4 regions of the Pseudaquabacterium rugosum genome follow, and region 3 is predicted to be linked to each of the others. Evidence: predicted binding sites of a transcription regulator. Region 3 holds the regulator's gene; each other region holds the start of a gene.
What was found. Region 3 encodes FNR, which switches genes on or off when oxygen is low (the NO sensors DNR and NnrR bind a similar motif). Its sites were predicted from a motif close to TTGATNNNNATCAA; they were not measured.
Positions count from the first base shown of each region.

Region 1: the regulator FNR is predicted to act here: its motif matches at 3,565-3,578, upstream of AACH11_RS05060 (universal stress protein).
Region 2: the regulator FNR is predicted to act here: its motif matches at 2,355-2,368, upstream of AACH11_RS10380 (TraR/DksA family transcriptional regulator).
Region 4: the regulator FNR is predicted to act here: its motif matches at 2,655-2,668, upstream of AACH11_RS01475 (OmpW/AlkL family protein).

Region 1 covers NZ_JBBUTF010000004.1:166,201-171,251, forward strand. The annotation lists gene ppk1 (polyphosphate kinase 1) at 1-662, shown strand, start outside; gene AACH11_RS05050 (SixA phosphatase family protein) at 771-1,238, shown strand; gene AACH11_RS05055 (Ppx/GppA phosphatase family protein) at 1,324-2,844, opposite strand; gene AACH11_RS05060 (universal stress protein) at 2,970-3,404, opposite strand; gene AACH11_RS05065 (DMT family transporter) at 3,653-4,546, opposite strand; tRNA gene AACH11_RS05070 (tRNA-Asp) at 4,689-4,765, shown strand; tRNA gene AACH11_RS05075 (tRNA-Asp) at 4,975-5,051, shown strand.
Region 2 covers NZ_JBBUTF010000008.1:66,235-71,285, forward strand. The annotation lists gene AACH11_RS10370 (hypothetical protein) at 1-849, opposite strand, end outside; gene AACH11_RS10375 (NAD(P)/FAD-dependent oxidoreductase) at 875-2,218, opposite strand; gene AACH11_RS10380 (TraR/DksA family transcriptional regulator) at 2,415-2,816, shown strand; gene AACH11_RS10385 (hypothetical protein) at 2,893-3,273, shown strand; gene AACH11_RS10390 (sensor histidine kinase) at 3,333-4,829, opposite strand; gene AACH11_RS10395 (CheR family methyltransferase) at 4,826-5,051, opposite strand, start outside.
Region 3 covers NZ_JBBUTF010000017.1:155,823-160,873, reverse strand. The annotation lists gene icd (NADP-dependent isocitrate dehydrogenase) at 1-452, opposite strand, end outside; gene AACH11_RS18370 (sulfite exporter TauE/SafE family protein) at 625-1,401, opposite strand; gene hemN (oxygen-independent coproporphyrinogen III oxidase) at 1,499-2,908, opposite strand; gene fnr (fumarate/nitrate reduction transcriptional regulator Fnr) at 3,111-3,854, shown strand; gene AACH11_RS18355 (nitrogen fixation protein FixH) at 3,975-4,280, opposite strand; gene ccoP (cytochrome-c oxidase, cbb3-type subunit III) at 4,357-5,051, opposite strand, start outside.
Region 4 covers NZ_JBBUTF010000002.1:190,829-195,879, reverse strand. The annotation lists partial or broken gene AACH11_RS01495 (MFS transporter) at 1-1,447, opposite strand, end outside; gene AACH11_RS01490 (hypothetical protein) at 1,377-1,541, shown strand; gene AACH11_RS01485 (DUF1289 domain-containing protein) at 1,668-1,862, opposite strand; gene AACH11_RS01480 (YbaK/EbsC family protein) at 1,888-2,439, opposite strand; gene AACH11_RS01475 (OmpW/AlkL family protein) at 2,746-3,372, shown strand; gene AACH11_RS01470 (5-formyltetrahydrofolate cyclo-ligase) at 3,538-4,143, opposite strand; gene AACH11_RS01465 (DUF2917 domain-containing protein) at 4,312-4,872, opposite strand; gene AACH11_RS01460 (LysR substrate-binding domain-containing protein) at 4,996-5,051, shown strand, end outside.

The DNA of each region.
Region 1 (5,051 bases), on a different contig from region 3:
CCGACATCGGCATGCTGACCGCCGACGAGGCCCTGACGGCCGATGCCGACGCCGTCTTCCATCAGCTGACCTGCCTGACCCGCGTGCGCACGCCGCGCCTGCTGCTGACCGCGCCTTTCGTGCTGCACCGGCGCCTGATCGGTCTGATGGAGCAGGTGGCCGAGGCCGCGCGCGACGGCCGGCCGGCCCGCATCGTCGTCAAGGTCAACGCGCTGACCGATCCGGCGATGATCCACGCGCTGGTGCGCGCGGCCCGTGCCGGGGCCGAGGTCGACCTGATCGTGCGCGGCGCCTGCCTGCTGCCGCCGGGCCTGGTCGGCCTGACCGAGCGCGTCCGCGTGCGTTCGATCGTCGGGCGCTACCTCGAGCACACCCGGGTGCTGTATTTCCGCTGGGGCGAGCACGATGACGACGAGGCGCTCTACCTGAGCTCGGCCGACTGGATGGGGCGCAACATGTTCCGCCGCATCGAGCTGGCCTGGCCGGTGCGTGATGCGCGGCTGCGCCAGCGGGTGATCGACGAATGCCTGGTGCCCTATCTGCACGATGCACGCGACGCCTGGTGCCAGCAGTCCGACGGACGCTATCTGCCGGTGGCCGCCGATGGTCCGGGGGCCCAGCAGGCGTTGGCGGCGCGCTACATGACGCGGCCCCTGCGCTGACCCCCGGCAGGCGCCGCAAAGCGCCTGTCATGCGCCGGATCGACACTGCAGCGCCCGCGCTCCGCGGGCGTGATCTGGGCGGCGCTCGACGCGCTGCGGACCGACGAGATGGACCTGATCCTGTGGCGCCATGCCGATGCCCGTGACGCCGAAGACGGCGAGGACGACCTGCTGCGCCCGCTGACGCCGCGCGGCGAGAAACAGGCGCGGCGCATGGCCGAATGGCTGGACCGCCTGCTGCCGTCCGGTACCCGCGTGCTGGTCAGCCCGGCGCGCCGGGCGCAGCAGACCGCCGACGCGCTGCAGCGGCGCATGCGCACGCTCGACGCGCTGGCGCCGCAGGCCGGGCTGTCGCAGCTGCTGACGGCCGCGCGCTGGCCGGAGAGCCCCGAGCCGGTGCTGGTCGTCGGCCATCAGCCGACGCTGGGCCAGGCCGCGGCCTGGCTGATGACCGGCGAGCTGCCGGCCCATCCCTGGTCGATCCGCAAGGGCTCGATCTGGTGGCTGCGCCGCCGTGAACGCGAGCACGGCGCCGAGGTCGTGCTGGTGGCGGTGCGCACGCCCGACCTGATGTGACGGCTCGATCGCCGGTGCTGCCGGGACCGGCGGCACCGGCCTGAGCGGCAGGCCGGCCGGCCCGCCCGCTCGCTGGTCGCCCCCGTCAGGCGGCCTCGTCGAGCCGCAGGCGCAGCACGCCGCTGCGCTCCCAGGCCTCGGCCTCGTCGCGCAGCAGGTGCAGCGTGCGCGGATGCTGGTCGGCCCAGGCACGCGGCACGCGCAGCCGGGCCTGGCGGCCGTCACGGCGGAAGGCCAGCAGCTGGCCATCGACCAGGCCGCGCGCGTGGCACTGGATCACCGCCAGCCGCAGCGCCATCAGCTGCCACGCGAAGCGTTCGCCGCTGAGCGCGGCCTCCAGCTTGCGCAGGCCGCCGCGCTGGCCCAGCGCGAGATCCGCCATGCGCCGTTGCTGGCTCTGCGAGAACCCCGGTGCGTCCACATGGCCGACCAGATAGGCGCAGTGGCGGTGGTGGTCGTGGTGCGAGACGCTCAGGCCGATCTCGTGCAGCGCGCAGGTCCAGGCCAGCTCGCGCCGGGCCTCGCCGTCGTCGCCGTCGGTCTGGCCGCAGGCGGTGTCGAACAAGGCCAGCGCGACATCGCCGACCCGGCTGGCCTGGGCGATGTCGACGTTGAAGCGGCGCTGCAGTGCGGTGACCGTCAGATCGCGCATGTCACCGCCGGCCTGGCCGCGTGCGGCTTCGTGGCGTTCGTGCAGGTCGATGATCACGCCCTGGCGCAGTGCGCCCTTGGCCGGTCGGATCGCCTGGATGCCGAAATGCGTGCACAGCGTGTGCAGCAGCGCCAGACCGCCACCGATGATCGGCTTGCGGTCCTCGCGCAGCGTCGGCAGCGACAGCGCATCGACATGGCCTGCGGCCAGGCACTGGCGGATGCACCAGTCCAGCCCCTCCGGCGTGATCGTCCCATCGGTGATGCCGGCGCCGGCCAGGATCTGGGACACCGCACCGGCCGTGCCCGATGAGCCCAGCGCCTCCTGCCATTGGCCGGCGGCGAAGGATTCCAGCGCTTCCTCGAGTTCGGCGCCGGCGGCGATCTGTGCCTGGCGGAAGCCGTCCTCGGTGTAGCGGCCGTCGGGGAACCAGCGCATCGACAGGCTGACGCTGCCGGTCTTGAACGATTCGGCCAGGCGCGGCGTGCGGCCGCTGCCCAGGATCATCTCGGTGCTGCGGCCGCCGATGTCGATGACCAGGCGTGGCACCTCGGAGGGTTGCAGAAAGGACACGCCGGCGTAGATCAGCCGTGCTTCCTCGCGCCCGGAGATGACCTCGATCGGATGGCCGAGCGCGGCCTCGCCACGGACCAGGAAGTCATCGCGGTTGCGGGCCTCGCGCAGCGTCTGCGTGGCCACCGCCCGGACCTGCGAGGGCATGAAGCCCTGCAGGCGCTGGGCGAAGCCCCGCAGGCACTCGAGGCCGCGCTGTGCCGCCTCTTCGGTCAGGTAGCCGTTGGCATCGAGCCCGCCCCCCAGGCGCACGGTCTGCTTGAGGTAGGCGATGCGCCGGTAGCGGCCCTGCTGCAGCTGGGCGATCTCGAGACGGAAGCTGTTGGAGCCCATGTCGATGGACGCCAGAGGCGTCCCGGGGCTCGGCAGGGAATGCGGCATGGATGCATGCTAACGCGGCCGGCGGCACGCCGCGGTGCGGCCGGCGGGACAGGGGGCTCCGACGCCCCGCCGATCATGGGGCGGCAGGGGCGTGCGTCGGCTTCGGGACCGAACCGGCCGGCGTCTCAGCGCACGACCAGCACCGGCAGCGTGCTGTGCGTGAGCACCTTCTGCGTCTCGCTGCCGATCAGCAGCGCGGCCACGCCGCGGCGGCCGTGCGAGGCCATCACGATCAGGTCGCAGCCGCGTTCGCGCGCATGTTCGAGGATAGCTTCCCACGGATGCAGGGCCTCGACGGTGGCGCCGTCGGCCGTGATGCCGGCCGCCCTGGCCGCGTCCAGCACGGCCTGCACGCGGCCGGTGGCCAGGCGCTCCTGCGCGTCGTAGTACTCCTGCGGCGGCACCGGCTGCATCTCGCTGATGGCGCTGTAGGGGAAGGGCTCCTTGACGCTCAGGGTGCTGAGCGCGGCGCCGCTCAGGCGGGCCAGTTGCACGGCCGACTGCACGGCCTTGGCGGTGATCTCCGAACCGTCGGTGGGAACAAGGATGCGGGTGTACATGGAGCAGCTCCTGCGAGGCGAGGGCAGCGGCCGTCGACATCTGCGGCGGCCGTCGGCCGGGCGGGGCCGGGCCACGGGATCACCGTGGCCACGGTGTGCGGCGCACCCAGTGTGCGTCGCCCCGGACCGTTCCAGTGTCGGACGATGCCGCGGCCATCGATTGACCCGCATCAAGCGTCGCGCAGGCGGTGTGGACGGCGGGCGTCCCGTCGTCGGCTCGCGGGTCGGGCGCGTGGTCGCGGCGGCGCTCAGTGCTCGCTGGCCGGATCGTCGGGTGCCTGCGGCAGCTGGCGGCGGCGCAGCAGCGTGGCCATGATGCCGGCGCTGACGATCAGCGCCATGCCGGCCACCGTCAGCGGCTCGAAGGGGTCGTCGAACAGCCAGGCACCGTAGATGCAGCTGAAGACGATGCCCAGGTACTGCAGGCTGGCATTGACCAGCGGCCGGCCGACCGCGTAGGCCCGCGTCAGCAGCAGCTGCGCGCTGGTGGCCAGCACACCGACGGTCAGCAGCAGCGCCGCGCCGCGCAGGCTGTGGCCATGCCATTGACCGACGGCCGTGGTCAGCGCCGCGCCGGCCGCCAGGCCGCCGAGCGAGAAGTAGAAGACGACGCGTTCCTCCGGTTCACCGACGCGGCCCAGTGCGGTCACCTGCAGATAGGCCAGCGCCGCCAGCATGCCCGAGGCCAGACCGCTGAGCGCGCCCCAGAGCTGTTCGCGATCCAGCGATGGCCGCAGCATCAGCACCACGCCCGCGAAACCCGCCAGCACGCTGCCGATCAGGCGGCCGTCGACGCGCTGGCCCTGCACCAGCACGGCGCCGCCGATCAGGAAAGCGGCCATCCAGACCGAGGACATGTAGTTCAGCGTCACCGCGGTGGCCAGCGGCAGCAGACTGAACGCGTGGAACCACAGCACCAGCGACGTGACGCCGACCGCACTGCGCCAGACATGCATCATCGGTACACGGGTGCGCAGCGTGACGCCGCGTCGGCGCGTCCATGCCCACAGCAGCAGTGCGCCGGTCAGGCCACGATAGAACACGATCTCGTCCGGCCCGTAATGGGCCGAGGCCAGCTTCACCGCCACCCCCATGGTGGCGAACAGGGCGCTGGCCAGCACCATCATCAGGGCAGCAGACATGGGCCGGGATTGTCGTCGGATCGCCTGCCGTACCGGGCGCGCGCCCCTGTCCACGGTCGTGGGAATGGGTGCGTTGAAAAAAATGGGGCGACGGGCTTGCGCGTCCGTCCAGAATCGGCATATACTGCTAGCTTACCGACGCGGAGTGGTGGTTCAGTTGGTTAGAATACCGGCCTGTCACGCCGGGGGTCGCGGGTTCGAGTCCCGTCCACTCCGCCAAGGTCACGAGCGCTGCTTGTGTCCGTCATGCGCCGCACGATGTGTGTGCTGATGGATGCAGAAGCGCCCTGTGGATGTGAAGCGCGCGTCGCAGATTCGCGCATCACGGCCTCAGGTTCCGGAATCCGGACAGTGGCGGCGTCGAAAAACAGTTGCTTCGGCAGTTGTAAGCTTCGAATGTTCTGCTAGAATCCTGGTTTCTTCCACGTGGAGTGGTAGTTCAGTTGGTTAGAATACCGGCCTGTCACGCCGGGGGTCGCGGGTTCGAGTCCCGTCCACTCCGCCA
Region 2 (5,051 bases), on a different contig from region 3:
CCCGGCATAGATCCCCAGCGCCATCACGCCGCCCCACAGGGCCAGCGCCGGCAGGCCGCGCGCATGGCGCAGGCGCTGCAGCGCGAACGGCGCGGTGACGGCCAGCCAGGCGTCGAGCGCGGCGCCGCCGACGTGCATCTCCCAGAACGGGCCGGTGGTGCGGTAGTCGCTGGAGAAGTCCAGCAGGCCGGGATAGGCCAGCCGCTCCAGCAGGCAGCTGGCACTGACGACGGCAAAGCCGCACGCCAGGCCGCCGCCCAGCGCCAGGGCGGCGGCGCGCGGCTGTGCGGCCTGCTCGCGCCGCCACAGCGGCACCAGCCACAGCAGCAGCAGCGCCGGCTTGAGCAGGCGCAGCACGTTGGCCGCGCCCCGGTAGCCGTCGTACCAGGTCCAGGGCTGGGGCCAGCCGCCGGCGTCCTGCCCGCCGCGCCAGGCCGCCAGCGCCTGCACGGCCAGCCAGGGCAGACCGACCAGCAGCAGCGGGACGAGCGGTGCCGCGGTGGCGCCGCGTCCGCCGTGACCGGCCGCCACGCCCCCCGCGCCGGCCTGTGGCCACAGCGCATGGCGGGCCCAGGCGCCGGCGGCCAGGGCGGCCAGCAGCAGATCGGATTCCTCCAGCGTCAGCCAGCCGGTCCAGGGGGCCAGGCCGGCCAGCGGCAGCAGGGCCGGCCACAGCCACAGCCAGGCGCGCGGTGCGGCGCCCGCGGCCAGGGCCAGCACGGCGGTGGCCACCAGCGCCACGGTCGGCGACAGCGGATGCAGCGCCGCGATGGCGCCGGCGACCGCCAGTGCGGACAGCGCGGCCACGGCCGCGCGCAGACGGGCCGCGGGGCGGCGAGGATCGGACATCAGGGACAACTCCGGGAGGACCGCGTCAGCGCAGCGGCAGCATCAGCTTGAACAGCCCGCGCAGCGTGATCAGCTGGTCGGGGCTGCGGGTTTCGTCCAGCACCTCGGCCATGCGGCGGCGGATGCCGGGGCTGCGGCGGGCGCGCCAGATCAGCAGGTCGGCCAGCCAGGGCCGGGCGCTGATGCGGTCGGCCTTGCGGTAGAGCGCGAAGCGTGGCTGCAGCGCCTGCAGGCGCTGCGCATAGTCCTGCAGCAGCCCGGCGTCCGCCGCGGCCGATGCCGATGCCCGATCGTGCGGTGCGGCCAGGGCCCCGTGCAGGGCCGCGGCCGCCAGCAGGCCGGTCTCCATCGCCTTGCCGATGCCCTCGCCGGTGAAGGCATAGGTGCTGCCGACGGCCTCGCCGGTGGCCAGCAGGCCGGGGCGACCCCAGCGCGCGCCATCGAGCGAGCAGCGCAGCGGGGCGCCCTTGAGCGGCGCGACGACCTCGCCCTCGCGCAGCAGGCGGCCGGCGTCGGCATGCACCTCGCCGAAGATCTGCATCACGTCGCGCAGGTTGACGTCGGCCATGCGGGCGCGGCCCTGCGCGTCGATCGAATGGCTGCCCGACAGGCCGACGCCGACGTTGAACAGATCGTCCGGCCCCGGGAACACCCAGCCGTAGCCGCCGCGCAGCCGCGGGTGCCAGACCACCTGCAGTGTCCGCAGCCGGCCGGCGAGCTCCGGATGGCGGACATGGGTGCGCACGGCCATCGCGCTCGGTGTCTGGCGCTCGCACAGGCCGGCGGCCAGCATCGCGCGCGGACGGGCGCCGGTGGCCAGCACGGTCCAGCGCGCCGGCAGCTCGATGCTGCGCCCCCCCTGGCTCAACCGCGCGCCGCACACGCGGCCCGCCTCGTCCAGCAGCGGCCCATCCCAGCGCCAGGGCGCCGCGAAGCGGGCACCGGCCCGCACGGCGGCCCGGCACAGGATGTCGTCGAGCACCCGCCGGGGCAGCACGGCCAGCTGGCCCGGTACATCGACCTGCCCGCCACGCGGTGCGATGCAGGTGACGGCCTGCAGCCGGCGGGCCCGGGCCATCACCTCCTCGTGCACGCCCAGATGGTGCAGGGCGGCATGGGCATCGGGGATGAGGCCGTCGCCGCAGACCTTGTCCCGCGGGAAGGCCTGCTCGTCGATCAGCAGCACATCGTGCCCGCGGCGGGCCAGGGCCTGGGCGCAGGCGCTGCCGGCCGGGCCGGCGCCGACCACCAGCACCTCGCAGGAGGGCGGCAGGGCCGTCGGTGGCGGATCGCCCGGCCCGGCGTGCGGGCCGTGGCCAGCGGCCGGTGCAGGGGGGAGGAGAGGCGCGGCGGGCGAGGCGGAGGTCATCGGCGGCGGTGCGGTCGGCCATCCTGCGGGGCCGCCGGGTGGGGCGACTCGAAGCATTTCATTGTAGGCAGCCCCCGGCCGGCCCCCGGCGCGCACGCCGCTGGCCGCATGCCCCCGGGTGTGTGCCCCCGCACGCTTGACACGGCTCAAACAGGCCCGGCCGCCACAGTGCCACGATGGGCCCAAGGAGAACGCGATGACCCCCTCGAGCCCCGCCCCCCTGGACCCTGAACAACGGCGTTGGCTGCACGAGACCCTGCAGCAGCGTCGCCTGGAGCTGCAGCACGCGCAGCAGGCCCATCTGGGCGGTGGCAGCCGTGCCGAGCATGCCCGCGAGGTGCTGCTGCAGGACGGCGACGACGCCACCCAGCGCGATGCCGAGCGCGAGCTCGACCTGGCGCTGACCGACCGCGAGGTGGTCGCGCTGGCCGATGTCGATGCCGCGCTGCGGCGGCTGGAGACCGGTCGCGCCGGCCAGTGCGAGGCCTGTGGCGAGCCGATCGCCTGGCCCCGCCTGCGCCTGCAGCCGACCGCCACGCACTGCATCGACTGCGCGAGCGGACTCGAACGCGGCCGGCCACGACCGGCCACGCTCTGAGCCGGCGCGGCCGCCTCACCCACCCGGTCACGACGCCGCCGCGGCGCCTGACCTCCCACCCCCAACCGGAGATCCCATGACCCTGTTCCACGCCGTCGTCACCGTCGACCACCATCAGGCCCAGGTGCTGCAGTTCGATGCCGAACATGTGCTTGCCCAGAAGGTCAAGAGCCACAGCCACCACACCAAGCAGCATGGCAACACGGTGCGCACCGAGCACGAGTTCTATGCCGACGTCTGCGATGCACTGGCCGGCATTCCCGAAGTGCTGGTCACCGGTTCGCGCAACGCGATGGCCGACTTCCGCCACTACGTCGAGAAGCACCGCGCGCCGCTGGCCGCCCACATCGTCGGTTGGGAGACCATCGATCATCCGACCGAAGGCCAGCTGATCGCCTTCGCGCGCCAGTACTTCGTCAAGTACGACCGCATGGCCGGCACGCCGATCCCGAGCTGATCCCGAGCGGATCCCGGCCCCGCGGTTCCGGCGTCAGGAGCCCGCCGCCCGGCGTCCGGTCAGGCCGCCGGCAGCGTGAGGCGGAAACAGCTGCCGACGCCCGGCTCGGAGCGCGCATCCAGCCGGCCGCCCATGGCTTCGGCCAGGCCGCGCGCGATGCTCAGGCCCAGGCCGGTGCCGCCCACCGCCGTGCGTTCGGCACCGAGCCGGTTGAAGGGCTCGAACAGGTGTTCGAGCTGCGCTTCGTCGAGCCCGATGCCGCCGTCGGCGATCTCGATCCAGACCCGGCCGGCCGCGGTGTCGCGGCCGCAGCGGGCCTCGACCCAGCTGTCGCGCCGGTTGTACTTGATCGCGTTGCTGACGAGGTTGGTCAGCACCTCCCAGATGCGGCGGCCGTCGCCGCGGGCCAGCACCTCGTCCGGCGCGGCGGCGCCGTCTTCGGTCCCGTCCTGCGGGGTCGGCCCGGCCACCCGCAGACGCAGACCCAGCGCCGTGGCCGCGGCCTCCTGCAGCTGCATCACGTCGCGCACCGTCTGCCGCAGTGGCACGGCTTCCTCCTGCAGCTGCAGCGCGCCGCATTCGAGCCGCTGCAGCTCCAGCACCTCGTTGACCAGGCCCAGCAGGTGTTCGCTCGCCTGGCGCATCAGGCTCAGCCGGCGCTGGCCCTCGCTGCTGCACACGTCGCCCTGCAGCTGCAGCAGATGGGTGAAGCCGATGACGGCGTTCAGCGGCGTGCGCAGCTCATGGCTCAGGCGCGACAGCAGCTTGGACTTGGCGCGGCTGGCGGCCTCGGCCAGGGCCTGCTCCTGCTGGGCCCGCAGCGCGGCCTGGTGGGCCTGCTGGGCCTCGACCCGCGCCGTGCGGTCATTGAACAGGCACAGGAACAGCCCGGCCGGCGGGCCGTCGCGCCGCGCGAGGGTCGCCCCCGGTGCGACCAGCCCCTCGCGCAGCGGCAGGCGGCACAGCCGCAGATCGGCCCAGCGGCGGCGGCGGTCGAAGGTCAGCACGGCCATGTCGTCGAGGGCGACGCTGACGCCCTCGTCACGGCAGCGCAGCAGGGCCAGCGCCAGTTCGCGTTCGGCCTCGGGCTGCACCAGCAGCCGGCGCAAGGGCAGCGGCATGCTGCGCAGCGCGCCGGCCAGCGCGTAATCCTCGGTCGCCCGGGCATTGGCGTCGACGATCACGCCATGTTCGTCGATCAGCAGCGCCGGCTGCGGCAGCAGGCGGAACAGCGTGCTGAACCAGTCCAGCGTGCGCGACATCCGCAGCTGGGTCTCCTCCAGCTGCTGGTTGCGGGTCTCGAGTTCGAGCTGGTAGAGGCGGAAGACCTGCTCCAGCGGCGCGCTCAGGCGGGCATCGGTGCCGAGCAGGGTCTGGGCCGCGACCGTCTCGCCGGCGCGCAGGTGGTCGAGCGCCGTCTGCAGCAGATCCTGCAAGGCGTCGTGGCGGTGAGGGCCGGGGCCGGGCCCGTCCTCGATCGTGACCCGGCTGTCGGCCAGTGGCGCGACGGGCCGCGTGGCGGGCAGGTACGACGACGGACCGGGCAGGGTGTTCATGGTCGATCAGGTCCGGAGTCTGCATCCAGGGCCGCGGCGGATGCCGGCGACGGACGGTACCAGCGGGTGATGTCCAGGTGCGAGACCACCGCACCGCTTCCCTCGCCGTGGGCCGCGCCGTCCAGCGGCAGGGCCTGCAGCGCGAACCAGCGGGGCTCGTCCGGGGCATCACAGGGATAGATCAGCTCGACGCGGTCGCGCTGGCCGGCCAGCAGCTGCTGC
Region 3 (5,051 bases):
ACCATGTCGGTCTTCTCGGGCTCCTTCAGCGGCGAGGGCACGCCCTTGTAGTAGCGCACCGGACGCAGGCAGACGTAGAGGTCGAGCTCCTGGCGCAGCGTGACGTTCAGCGAGCGGATGCCGCCGCCGACCGGCGTCGTCAGCGGGCCCTTGATCGACACCAGCGAGGACTTCAGCGCCTCGACGGTCTCCTCCGGCAGCCAGACATCGGGCCCGTACAGCCGCGTGGCCTTCTCGCCGGCATAGACCTCCATCCAGTGGATACGGCGCTCCGCACCGTAGACCCGCTCGACGGCCGCATCCACGACCCGCCGCATCACCGGGGTGACATCGCGGCCGACCCCGTCGCCCTCGATGAACGGGATGATGGGATTCGGCGGGACGATCAGCGCGTGGTCCGCACGGGCGGTGATCTTCTGGCCACCCTCGGGCACCTGGATGTGCTGGTACATGAGCAGGGGACTTTCGTGCCTCTCGGCAGGCTGTGGTTGGACGGTTGCGCGGGATTATGTCGTCGCAGGCTGGCACTGCCAGCCGACGGGCTCTCTCAAGGACACAGCGGCCTGCCCACGGTTGCCCTGCCCCCGCCGGGGACAGGCCGGGCAAGGCCCGGCGCAAAGGCCCTCAGAAGCCGCACCAGGCCGCCACCCGCAGCCACAGCCCATGGCCCAGCGCCCAGGCCGAGGCCGAGGCCAATGCCAGCCCGGCGAGCCGGATCGACATCACGGACCAGCGCTGCGCCCGGCGTGGATCGATCCGATGCCCGGCCAGGCGCCACCACAACCACGGGCCGAACAACAGGCCGGCGGCCGATCCGGCGGCAAAGCCGGTCATGACCAGTGCGCCCTGCCAGGGCCGCGAAGCCAGGGCGGCGACCAGCAGCGCCGACTGCAACAGCCCGCAAGGCCAGGCGGCCCACAGCAGACCCGCGCCGCCCGCGCGCAGCCAGCGTCGTGCATCGACGCGGGCCACGCCGGGGCGCTCGCCGGGCAGCGCGACGACGGCGTGCTGGCCTTGTGGCGGCCGCACCGCGCCCGACCGCTCCATCCAGCCAGGCTGACGCCCCTGCCACAGCAGCCAGACGCCGAGCACCAGCGCCGCGACGTGCAACAGCGTCCACAACGGACGCAGCACGGCCACCGCCTGCCCCAGGGCCGACAGCGCGCCGACGCCAGCCGCCACGACGGCACCGGCTGCCGCATAGGACGACGCCCGGCCCAGATGGAAGGCCAGCAGCGGCAGCAGGTCGGCGACGGACCTTGACGGGGCACAGCCCCCGCCCTCGCCCCCATCGCGCGGCGGCCCGGCCAGGGCCGTGCAGGCGGCCCCGCACATGGCCAGGCAATGTGCGCTGCCCGCCAGGCCCATCAGCACGGCGCTGCTCAGCAGGCTCTGCCACATCTCGGTCCCATCCTCTCGCGCATGCCCTGCGCGTCACACCGATCCGATGACCGGGCCGCGGACCCGCTCCAGGGCCCGGCCAACGCCCGGGATCAGCTCAGATGATGCGCGAGAAACGCTCGCGGGCCTGGTCGGCGCGCAGATGACGGTCGAACACCGCCGCCACCGCCCGCACGAAATACCAGCCCAGGGCCGTGACCTGGATGGCCGCGGGCTCGACCTCGACCAGACCGAGGTTCTGCAACTCGGCCAGTTCATCGAGTTCCGGGCGGAAGTAGTCGCGCACCCGCACCAGATGGGACAGCTCGATCGATTCGAACTCCAGCCGCCCCTGGCACATCAGCGCCATCACCACCGCGCGGCGCAGCAGATCGTCACGGGTGAGGGCCAGGCCGCGCACGACCGGCAGCAGGCCCTGCCGCAGGGCGTCCGCATACTCCTCGATCGTCTTGGCATTCTGGCTGTAGGTCGCGCCCATGCGGCCGATGGCCGACACGCCGAGCGCGATCAGGTCGCAATCGGGCTGGGTGCTGTAGCCCTGGAAATTGCGGTGCAGACGGCCCTGCCGCTTGGCCTGGGCCAGCGCATCGCCCGGCAGCGCGAAATGGTCCATGCCGATGTAGGCATAGCCCAGCGCGTTGAAGCCGCTGATCGCGCTGCCCAGCATCTGCACCCGGGCCTCGGGCCCCGGCAGTTGCAGCGGATCGATGCGGCGTTGCGGCTTGAAGCGCTGCGGCAGATGGGCATAGGCATACAGCGCGATGCGGTCCGGCCGCAGTTCGCCGATGCGCTCGATGGTCTGCGTGAAGCTGGCCGGGGTCTGGCGCGGCAGGCCGTAGATCAGGTCGGCGTTGATCGAGTCATAACGCAACTCGCGGGCGGCCAGCACCAGATCACGCACCAGCTCCCAGGGCTGGACGCGGTGCACGGCTTTCTGCACCTCGACATCGAAGTCCTGCACGCCGAAGCTCAGGCGATTGAAGCCCAGCGTGCGGAAATGCGCCAGCCGCTGCGGCGTGGCCGTGCGTGGATCGACCTCGATCGAGATCTCGGCATTCGGCGCGAGACGGAAGTTCTCGCGCAGCAGGTCCATCAGCCGCGTCAGTTCCTCGTCACTGAGAAAGGTCGGGCTGCCGCCGCCGAAATGCAGCTGGCTGACCGCCTGCCCCCGACCGAGCACCTCGACATGCAAGGCGATCTCGCGCGCCAGCAGGTCGAGATACTCCGCCGCCCGCTCATGGTGCTTGGTGATGACCTTGTTGCAGGCGCAGTAGTAGCAGACCGATTCGCAGAACGGAATGTGCAGGTACAGCGACAGCGGCGGCTTGCCACCGACGGTGGCGCCGGTGGCCCGCTGTTCCAGCGCCTGGCGGTATTCGGCGGCACCGAAGGCCTCGACGAACCGGTCGGCGGTGGGGTAGGAGGTGTAGCGCGGGCCGGGCCGGTCGAGCCGGCGCAGCATCGCCTCGGTGAGGACAGGGACCTCGTCGGCTTGGGCGGTGGACATGGGAGCGGACTGTGCCAAAGCCCGCGCGCCCGGACTTGACCTGCCTCAAGCGCGGCCGAGCGGACACACCGAACAATCCCGCAGACCGACGCGCAGAGGCCTTCCCGGCACGGCCCGCCATCCCGTCGGTCAAGCATCGAACACCCGCGTGGACGGCACGTTTGATCTACCGCAGCCGCCACTCACCCCAGATAATCCGTGCATGACCACGACACCTGACGTCCCGAAGCTGCGGCTCGAGCCCTTCAAGGTCGCCTGCTCCAGCTGCAACCTGCGCGAGCTGTGCCTGCCCGTGGGTCTGTCGCGCGACAACCTCGACCGACTGGACACGCTGGTGGCCACCCGCCGCACGGTCGGCCGCGGCGAATCGCTGTTCCGCGCCGGCGACGCCTTCCAGTCGCTGTACGCGGTGCGCACCGGCTTCTTCAAGACCTGCGTCTCGTCCGAGGACGGCCGCGACCAGGTCACCGGCTTCCAGATGGCCGGCGAACTGCTGGGCCTGGACGGCATCAGCACCGACCTGCACACCTGCGACGCCGTCGCGCTGGAGGACTCGCAGGTCTGCGTGATCCCCTACAACACGCTCGAGGACGTCGCCCGCGACTTCACCGAGCTGCAGCACCAGTTCCACAAGATCATGAGCCGCGAGATCGTGCGCGACCATGGCGTGATGCTGCTGCTGGGCTCGATGCGGGCCGAGGAACGCCTGGCCGCCTTCCTGCTGAACCTCACGCAGCGCCTGCAGGCGCGCGGCTTCTCCGGCTCGGCGCTGATCCTGCGCATGACGCGCGAGGAGATCGGCAGCTACCTCGGCCTGAAGCTGGAGACGGTCAGCCGCACCTTCAGCAAGTTCCAGGACGACGGCATCCTGGAGGTCAAGCAGCGCCAGATCCGCATCATCGACCAGAGCAAGCTGCAGAGCCTGGTCAACGGCGCGAACTGCTGAGTCCGCGGGGCGAAGGGCGCACGGCCGCCCGCAGCGCCTCGCCGGAAACGACGAAGCCCGCACGGCCTGGTGGCCATGCGGGCTTTTTCTCATGTGTCGCGGACGGGCCGCGCCCCCGCTTCAGCGCCCGCGGCCGACGGCATCGGCGGCCGCCGCCGTCGCCGCATGGTTGCGCGCCATCATCGCCGGCGTCTCGCCCGACGGCCGCACGGCCGACTGCACGGTGGCGCGGTCGACCAGTACCTCGTCGGCATGGCGGTAGGCGATGACGGCGGTCGTCAGTCCGGCGACGACGACGGCCAGCGGGCCACCGACGACCAGCCAGACGATGCCGTAACGCCACCAGGGACGCCCGGCCTCCTCGTGGTCGGGGCCCGGGGCCGCGGAACGGACGGAGGAGGCGGCGGCGCGGATCGAATCGGACATGGAAGGGCTCGCGGGTCGGGCCGGGCTGCTCTGCTGCCCGGCGATCAGGAGAGGAACGGGCGTCGGCGCGTCACGCTCACGGCGCGGCGGCGACGGTCGTCTTCTGCGACAGGCTCCAGACGTAGGCCGACAGCACGTGGATCTGCTCCGGGGTCAGGCGCTTGCCGAAGGCGGGCATGACGTTGGTCTTGCCCTGGTTGATGATCGACACGATCTGGCCCTCGCCCCAGCCATGCAGCCAGACCTTGTCGGTCAGGTTGGGCGCACCCAGCACCGGGTTGCCCTTGCCATCCGGACCATGGCAGGCCGCACAGGCGGCGAACTTGCCCTGACCCAGCTGCGCCGCGACGCTGCTGTGCGCACTGCCCGACAGGCTCAGCACGTAGTTGGCGACGTTCTTGACGTCATCGCCACTGCCGACGGCCGCAGCCATCGGCGGCATCATGCCTTGACGCCCTTCGGTGACGGTCTTCTTGATGTAGTCGGCACCGGTGCCGCCCAGCCAGTCGGCGTCGGTCAGGTTGGGAAAGCCCTTGGAGCCGCGGGCGTCCGAGCCATGGCACTGCGCGCAGTTGTTGGCGAACAGCCGCTCGCCGATGCCCATGGCCTGGCCGTCCTTGGCCAGATCCTCGGCCTTCATGGCGGTGAACTTGGCGTAGACCGGGGCCATCGCCTCGTTGGCCTTGGCCTGCTCGGACTCGAGCTGGCCCACGCTCGACCACTTGAACGTGCCGGCATGGGTGCCCAGGCCAGGGTAGAACGTCAGGTAGG
Region 4 (5,051 bases), on a different contig from region 3:
CGGGCCGTAGACCATGGTCACGTAGATCACCAGCACCGCGAGGATGGCGACGATGGTCCACCACTGGCCGCTCATGAAGGGGATCGGCTTGGCCTTGGGCGGATAGCCGGCGGCCTTCAGCGTCTCGGTCAGTTCCTTCTTGAAGGCCTTGATCGCCTTGTCCGAGGCTTCGTCGAACTTGTGGCCACCGGCGGTGGTCGTGGCCGTCGGCGGGATCAGTTCCTTGTCACCGATCTTGATGACGGTCGGCGAACCGGCCGGCAGGACCTCGTTCGAGTAGCTGGCCGAGTTCTGGGTCAGCGCGCGCTTGGCGATGTCGCAGGGCGAGGTGAAGTCGACCTCCCGGGCGATCGGGCTGCCCTGGAACGAGCAGCTCGACGGATCGGCCTTCACGCTGATCTGGGCGGCAGCCTGGGCCGCCGCCAGCTCGGGGTTGGCGGCCTTGGTCAGCGCGTTGAACAGCGGGAAGTAGGTCAGCACCGCCAGCAGCATGCCCGCCAGGATGATGGGCTTGCGGCCGATGCGGTCGGACAGCGAGCCGAAGATGACGAAGAACGGCGTGCCGATGATCAGCGAGACCGCGACCAGCACGTTGGCCGTCGCGCTGTCGACCTTGAGCACGTTGGCGAGGAAGAACAGCGCGTAGAACTGGCCCGTGTACCAGACCACGCCCTGGCCCATGACCAGGCCGAACAGCGCCAGCAGCACGATCTTCAGGTTCTTCCACTGGCCGAAGGATTCCGACAGCGGCGCCTTGGAGACCTTGCCCTCTTCCTTCATCTTCTTGAAGGCCGGCGACTCGTTCATCGACAGGCGGATCCAGACGCTGATGCCCAGCAGCAGGATCGAGACGATGAACGGCACGCGCCAGCCCCAGGCGGCGAAGGCTTCCTCGCCGAGCAGCGTGCGGGTGCCGAGGATGACCATCAGCGACAGGAACAGGCCGAGCGTCGCCGTGGTCTGGATCCAGGCCGTGTAGGCGCCGCGGCGGCCCTGCGGCGACATAGGTCGCGGCACCGCCGTACTCACCGCCGAGGGCCAGGCCCTGCAGGATGCGCAGGCCGACCAGGATGATCGGCGCGGCCACGCCGATCGTGGCATAGCCGGGCAGGATGCCGACGATGAAGGTGGCCAGACCCATGATCAGGATCGTGACCAGGAAGGTGTACTTGCGCCCGATCATGTCGCCCAGGCGACCGAAGACCAGCGCCCCGAACGGCCGCACGATGAAGCCGGCGGCAAACGCCAGCAGCGAGGCGATGAACTGCGCCGTCGGGTCCAGTGCGGCGAAGAACTGCTTGCCGATGAACACGGCCAGCGAGCCGTACAGATAGAAGTCGTACCACTCGAACACGGTGCCGAGTGAGGACGCGAAGATGACCTTCTTCTCTTCCTTGGTCATCGGGGCCGCGGTCGCCCGGGCGCCGTTCTGCGCAAGTGTGGCCATGCCTTTGTCTCCTGTTCCAACGAGGGATGTTGATGTCCGGCAAGAGGACATCACGCAGAAGCGACTATTCGCAGGGGCTCTGACCGATTTCTGACGCCAAGCCAACAGAAGCTTACAGATCCAGGGCCAACCCGGAGCCCGCTTCCCGCCATGCGGAAAATCAGCCCGCACGCCGGGTAAGTCCCAGCGCAGGCCCAGGGCGCGGCGCAGGGTGTCTGCGTCAGCCTTCCACCGGCCGTGCGCGACGGCGGGCCGCCAGGCCGGACATGACCGCCGCGCGCTCGGCATCGCTCATCGTGCGCCAGCGGGTGATCTCGTCCAGGCTGCGGCCACACCCGGTGCACAGGCCGTCTCGCGCGTCGATGCCGCAGCGGCGCACACAGGGCGACGCGAGGGCCGGGGCCGGTCCGGACATGACCGCCGTCCCACGGCCCTCCGGCTCAGCCACCCGCGTCCTCGCAGACGTCCGACAGCGGGCAGCCGGTGAGCGCCTGCAACTCGTCGATGCTGGCGCGGAAGACGCCATTCGGGTGCCCGGCGGCGGCCCAGATCGCATCGAAGCGGGCCAGATCGGCATCGAGCAGCAGCAGCGGCGGCTCAGCATGGCCGACCGGCGAGACGCCGCCGATCGAGAAGCCGGTGTGCGCCTTCACGTAGGCGGCATCCGCCCGCCCGACCGGACCGACCAGGGCGGCGACCTTGGCCACGTCGACCCGGCGATCCCCGCTGGCGATGACCAGCACCGCCCGCGGCTGCTCCAGGTGGCGGAACACCACGCTCTTGGCGATCTGGCCTTCGCGCACGCCGAGTGCGGCGGCCGCCTCGGCGCAGGTGCGCGCCGGCGTGTCCAGCCACAGTGGCGGATGGGGATGTGCGGCGGCACGCAGCACCGCGCGCACGCGTTCGAAGCCGTCCGCCGGGCGCGGCGGATCCAGACGGGCCGCGGCAGGGAGGTCGGGCACGGCGGAAGAAGAGGACGGGACGTCGGTCATCGGGATCGGCACGGGGTGGCAGGCAGGGCTCACGGCCCCGCGGGAAGGACGACCCGGGCACGGCAGACAGCGGCGGGCCCGAGGTCCGGCCATTGTGAGGGGCGTGAGGGGCGCGCCAACGTCACCGCCGGTGTGGCGACTCCGCCACGGCCGGTCGCGCCGGCTTGCGCCCGGTCAAAGCCGGGACGCACGAGGGCGCCGATCGCCGGCCCGACTTGATCGGGACCAAGTCCGGATGAGGCCGCGCGGCGTGCAATCACGTCCACGGCCCCTGCGGCCGCACGCCTCATCTTCGGAGTTAACGACATGACCGCCCGCCTGCTCACCGCCCTGGCCCTGGCCGCCACCACCGTTCTGGCCGCCGCCCCCGCCGCCGCCCAGGACAGCGGCAACTTCCTCGTGCGTGTGCGCGCCACCCACCTGAACTCGGCCGACAAGGACGGCACCGGCCTGGGTCTGACGATCAACAACAAGTGGCTGCCCGAGGTCGACCTGACCTATTTCGTGACGCCCAACTTCGCCGCCGAGCTGATCCTGACGGTGCCGCAGAAGCAGACCGTGCACTCGGGCGCCCTGAACGCCGACGCCGGCACCTTCAAGCACCTGCCGCCGACCCTGCTGGGCCAGTACCACGTGACCGGCCTGCCGGGCTTCCGTCCGTACGTGGGCGCCGGCATCAACTACACCAACATCTCCGACGTGCATCTGGATGCCGCCTCGACGGCCCTGAGCGCCGACGTCAACCTCAAGCGTGACAGCGTCGGCTTCGCGATCCAGGCCGGCGTGGACGTGCCGCTGTTCGACGGCTATCTGCTCAACGTCGACGTGAAGAAGGTGCAGATCGGCACCAAGGTGCTGGCCAACGAGGTGAGCGTGGGCAAGTTCAAGGTCGACCCGGTGCTGTTCTCGATCGGCGTCGGCAAGCGCTTCTGATCCACGGAGCTGAACAGGGCCGCGCGCGGCCCGGTCCGCGTCGTCGCGGGCGACGAGAACACCGGCGGCAGGCGAGAGCCGCCGGCTTGCATGGGCGTCCCTCCCGGTCCTGGACCGGGGCGACGCCCTTTTTTTCGTCCGGCCGAGGATCGGCCGGACGGTGGATCAGCCGGCCGTCTCGGGGCGCAACCAGGCCACGCCATCCTCGGTCAGCATCGCGTCCAGCGGGATGTCGTGCGGTTCGGCGTCCAGCCAGGGGATGTAGCCGTGCGCATAGCCGACGCCCACCGTGTAGGGCCGTGGCTGCAGCGAGGCCAGCGTGCGGTCATAGAAGCCGCCGCCGTAGCCCAGGCGCACACCGCCGGGGCCGAAGCCCACGCAGGGCACCAGCAGCATCTCGGGCTCGAACTGGGCGGTGTCCTTGGGCTTGGGAATGCCGTAGGCATCCTCCTCCATCGGACAGCCCGGGTACCAGACGTGGAAGCTCAGGTGCCGGGTCTGGCGGTTCATCACCGGCAGGCCGATCGAGCGGAAGGCCTCGCCCTCGGTCCAGCGGTAGAGCGCGGGCAAGGCGTCGAACTCGCCCTTGATCGGCCAGTAGGCGCCGATGCAACTCTCCTTGCGCGTGACCAGGAAGACCCGCAACACGTGCGCGAGCTGGTCACTGCGGACCGCGCGGTCGACCATCGCCTGGCGTTCGGCCTGCAGCTGCTTGCGCAGGCTGGGCTTGTCGCGGGGGGGGTCGAGCTTGAACTTGAAGGCGTCGCTCATGGCGCCGATTGTGCGGCGCCGCGGGCCCGGCGGGGGCGGTAGTCCAGCACGGGGCTGGACTGTTGCACCGGGCCGTCGCCCGGTGCGTCCGGGTTCGTGGCGGGCGCGCGGTGACGGGGCCGGCTCCGGGCCGGGCCGGGCCTGGCCGCGCTGAAGCGGACGGAGGCCTCAGGCCGACGGCTGCCCCGGTTCCTCGGCCCGCTGGCCCCAGCCCAGGCGCACCGGCTCACCGCGGTGCCAGGGCTCGACCACCACCCGGGCGCCGCGGGGCAGCCAGGCCGCGCCCTCGCCGTCCAGCACCAGATCGCCATCCGGCCCGTCGCCGCGGGTCAGCCAGACCGTGCCCTGGCGCACCACCAACCAGCCATCGCAGCGCGGCTGCAGCGAGACGGCGCCATCGAGCCACAGCTCGCGCGGCACGGCGTCGAGCATCTGCAGGCCGCCGTGGGCCGACGCGGCGGCACGGGCGGGCCCGGCCCGCAGCCCGGCCCAGGCGCGCCGGTCATCGACCGTGGCCCCGCGGACCTGGGCGCCGACAGCCGCCAGCACCGCCGCGCCGACACAGGCCAGGCGCTCCGCGCCGCGGTCGAGGCCGCGCAGCACCGGCTGCAGCAGATCACGCCAGATCCGCTCACGCACGGACGGCACGGTCGGGATCGGCACCGACAGCGACCGCGAGGCAGCCGCGGCGGAACCGGCGGTCGAGGGGCGGAGGGTCGAGGAACGCATGGCGGTCTCCAGCGGAGGTTGCAGGGGGAGCGGGCCGGTACCGGACCGGCATGGACGGCATCGTCGCGGCGCGGGCCGCTGTGGTCCAATGACGACGCATCCCCTCGTTGATGCGCCGCACGCATGAATGCCCCGCTCGCCCAACGCCGCCCGCTCTCGCTCGATGGTCTGCGGGCCTT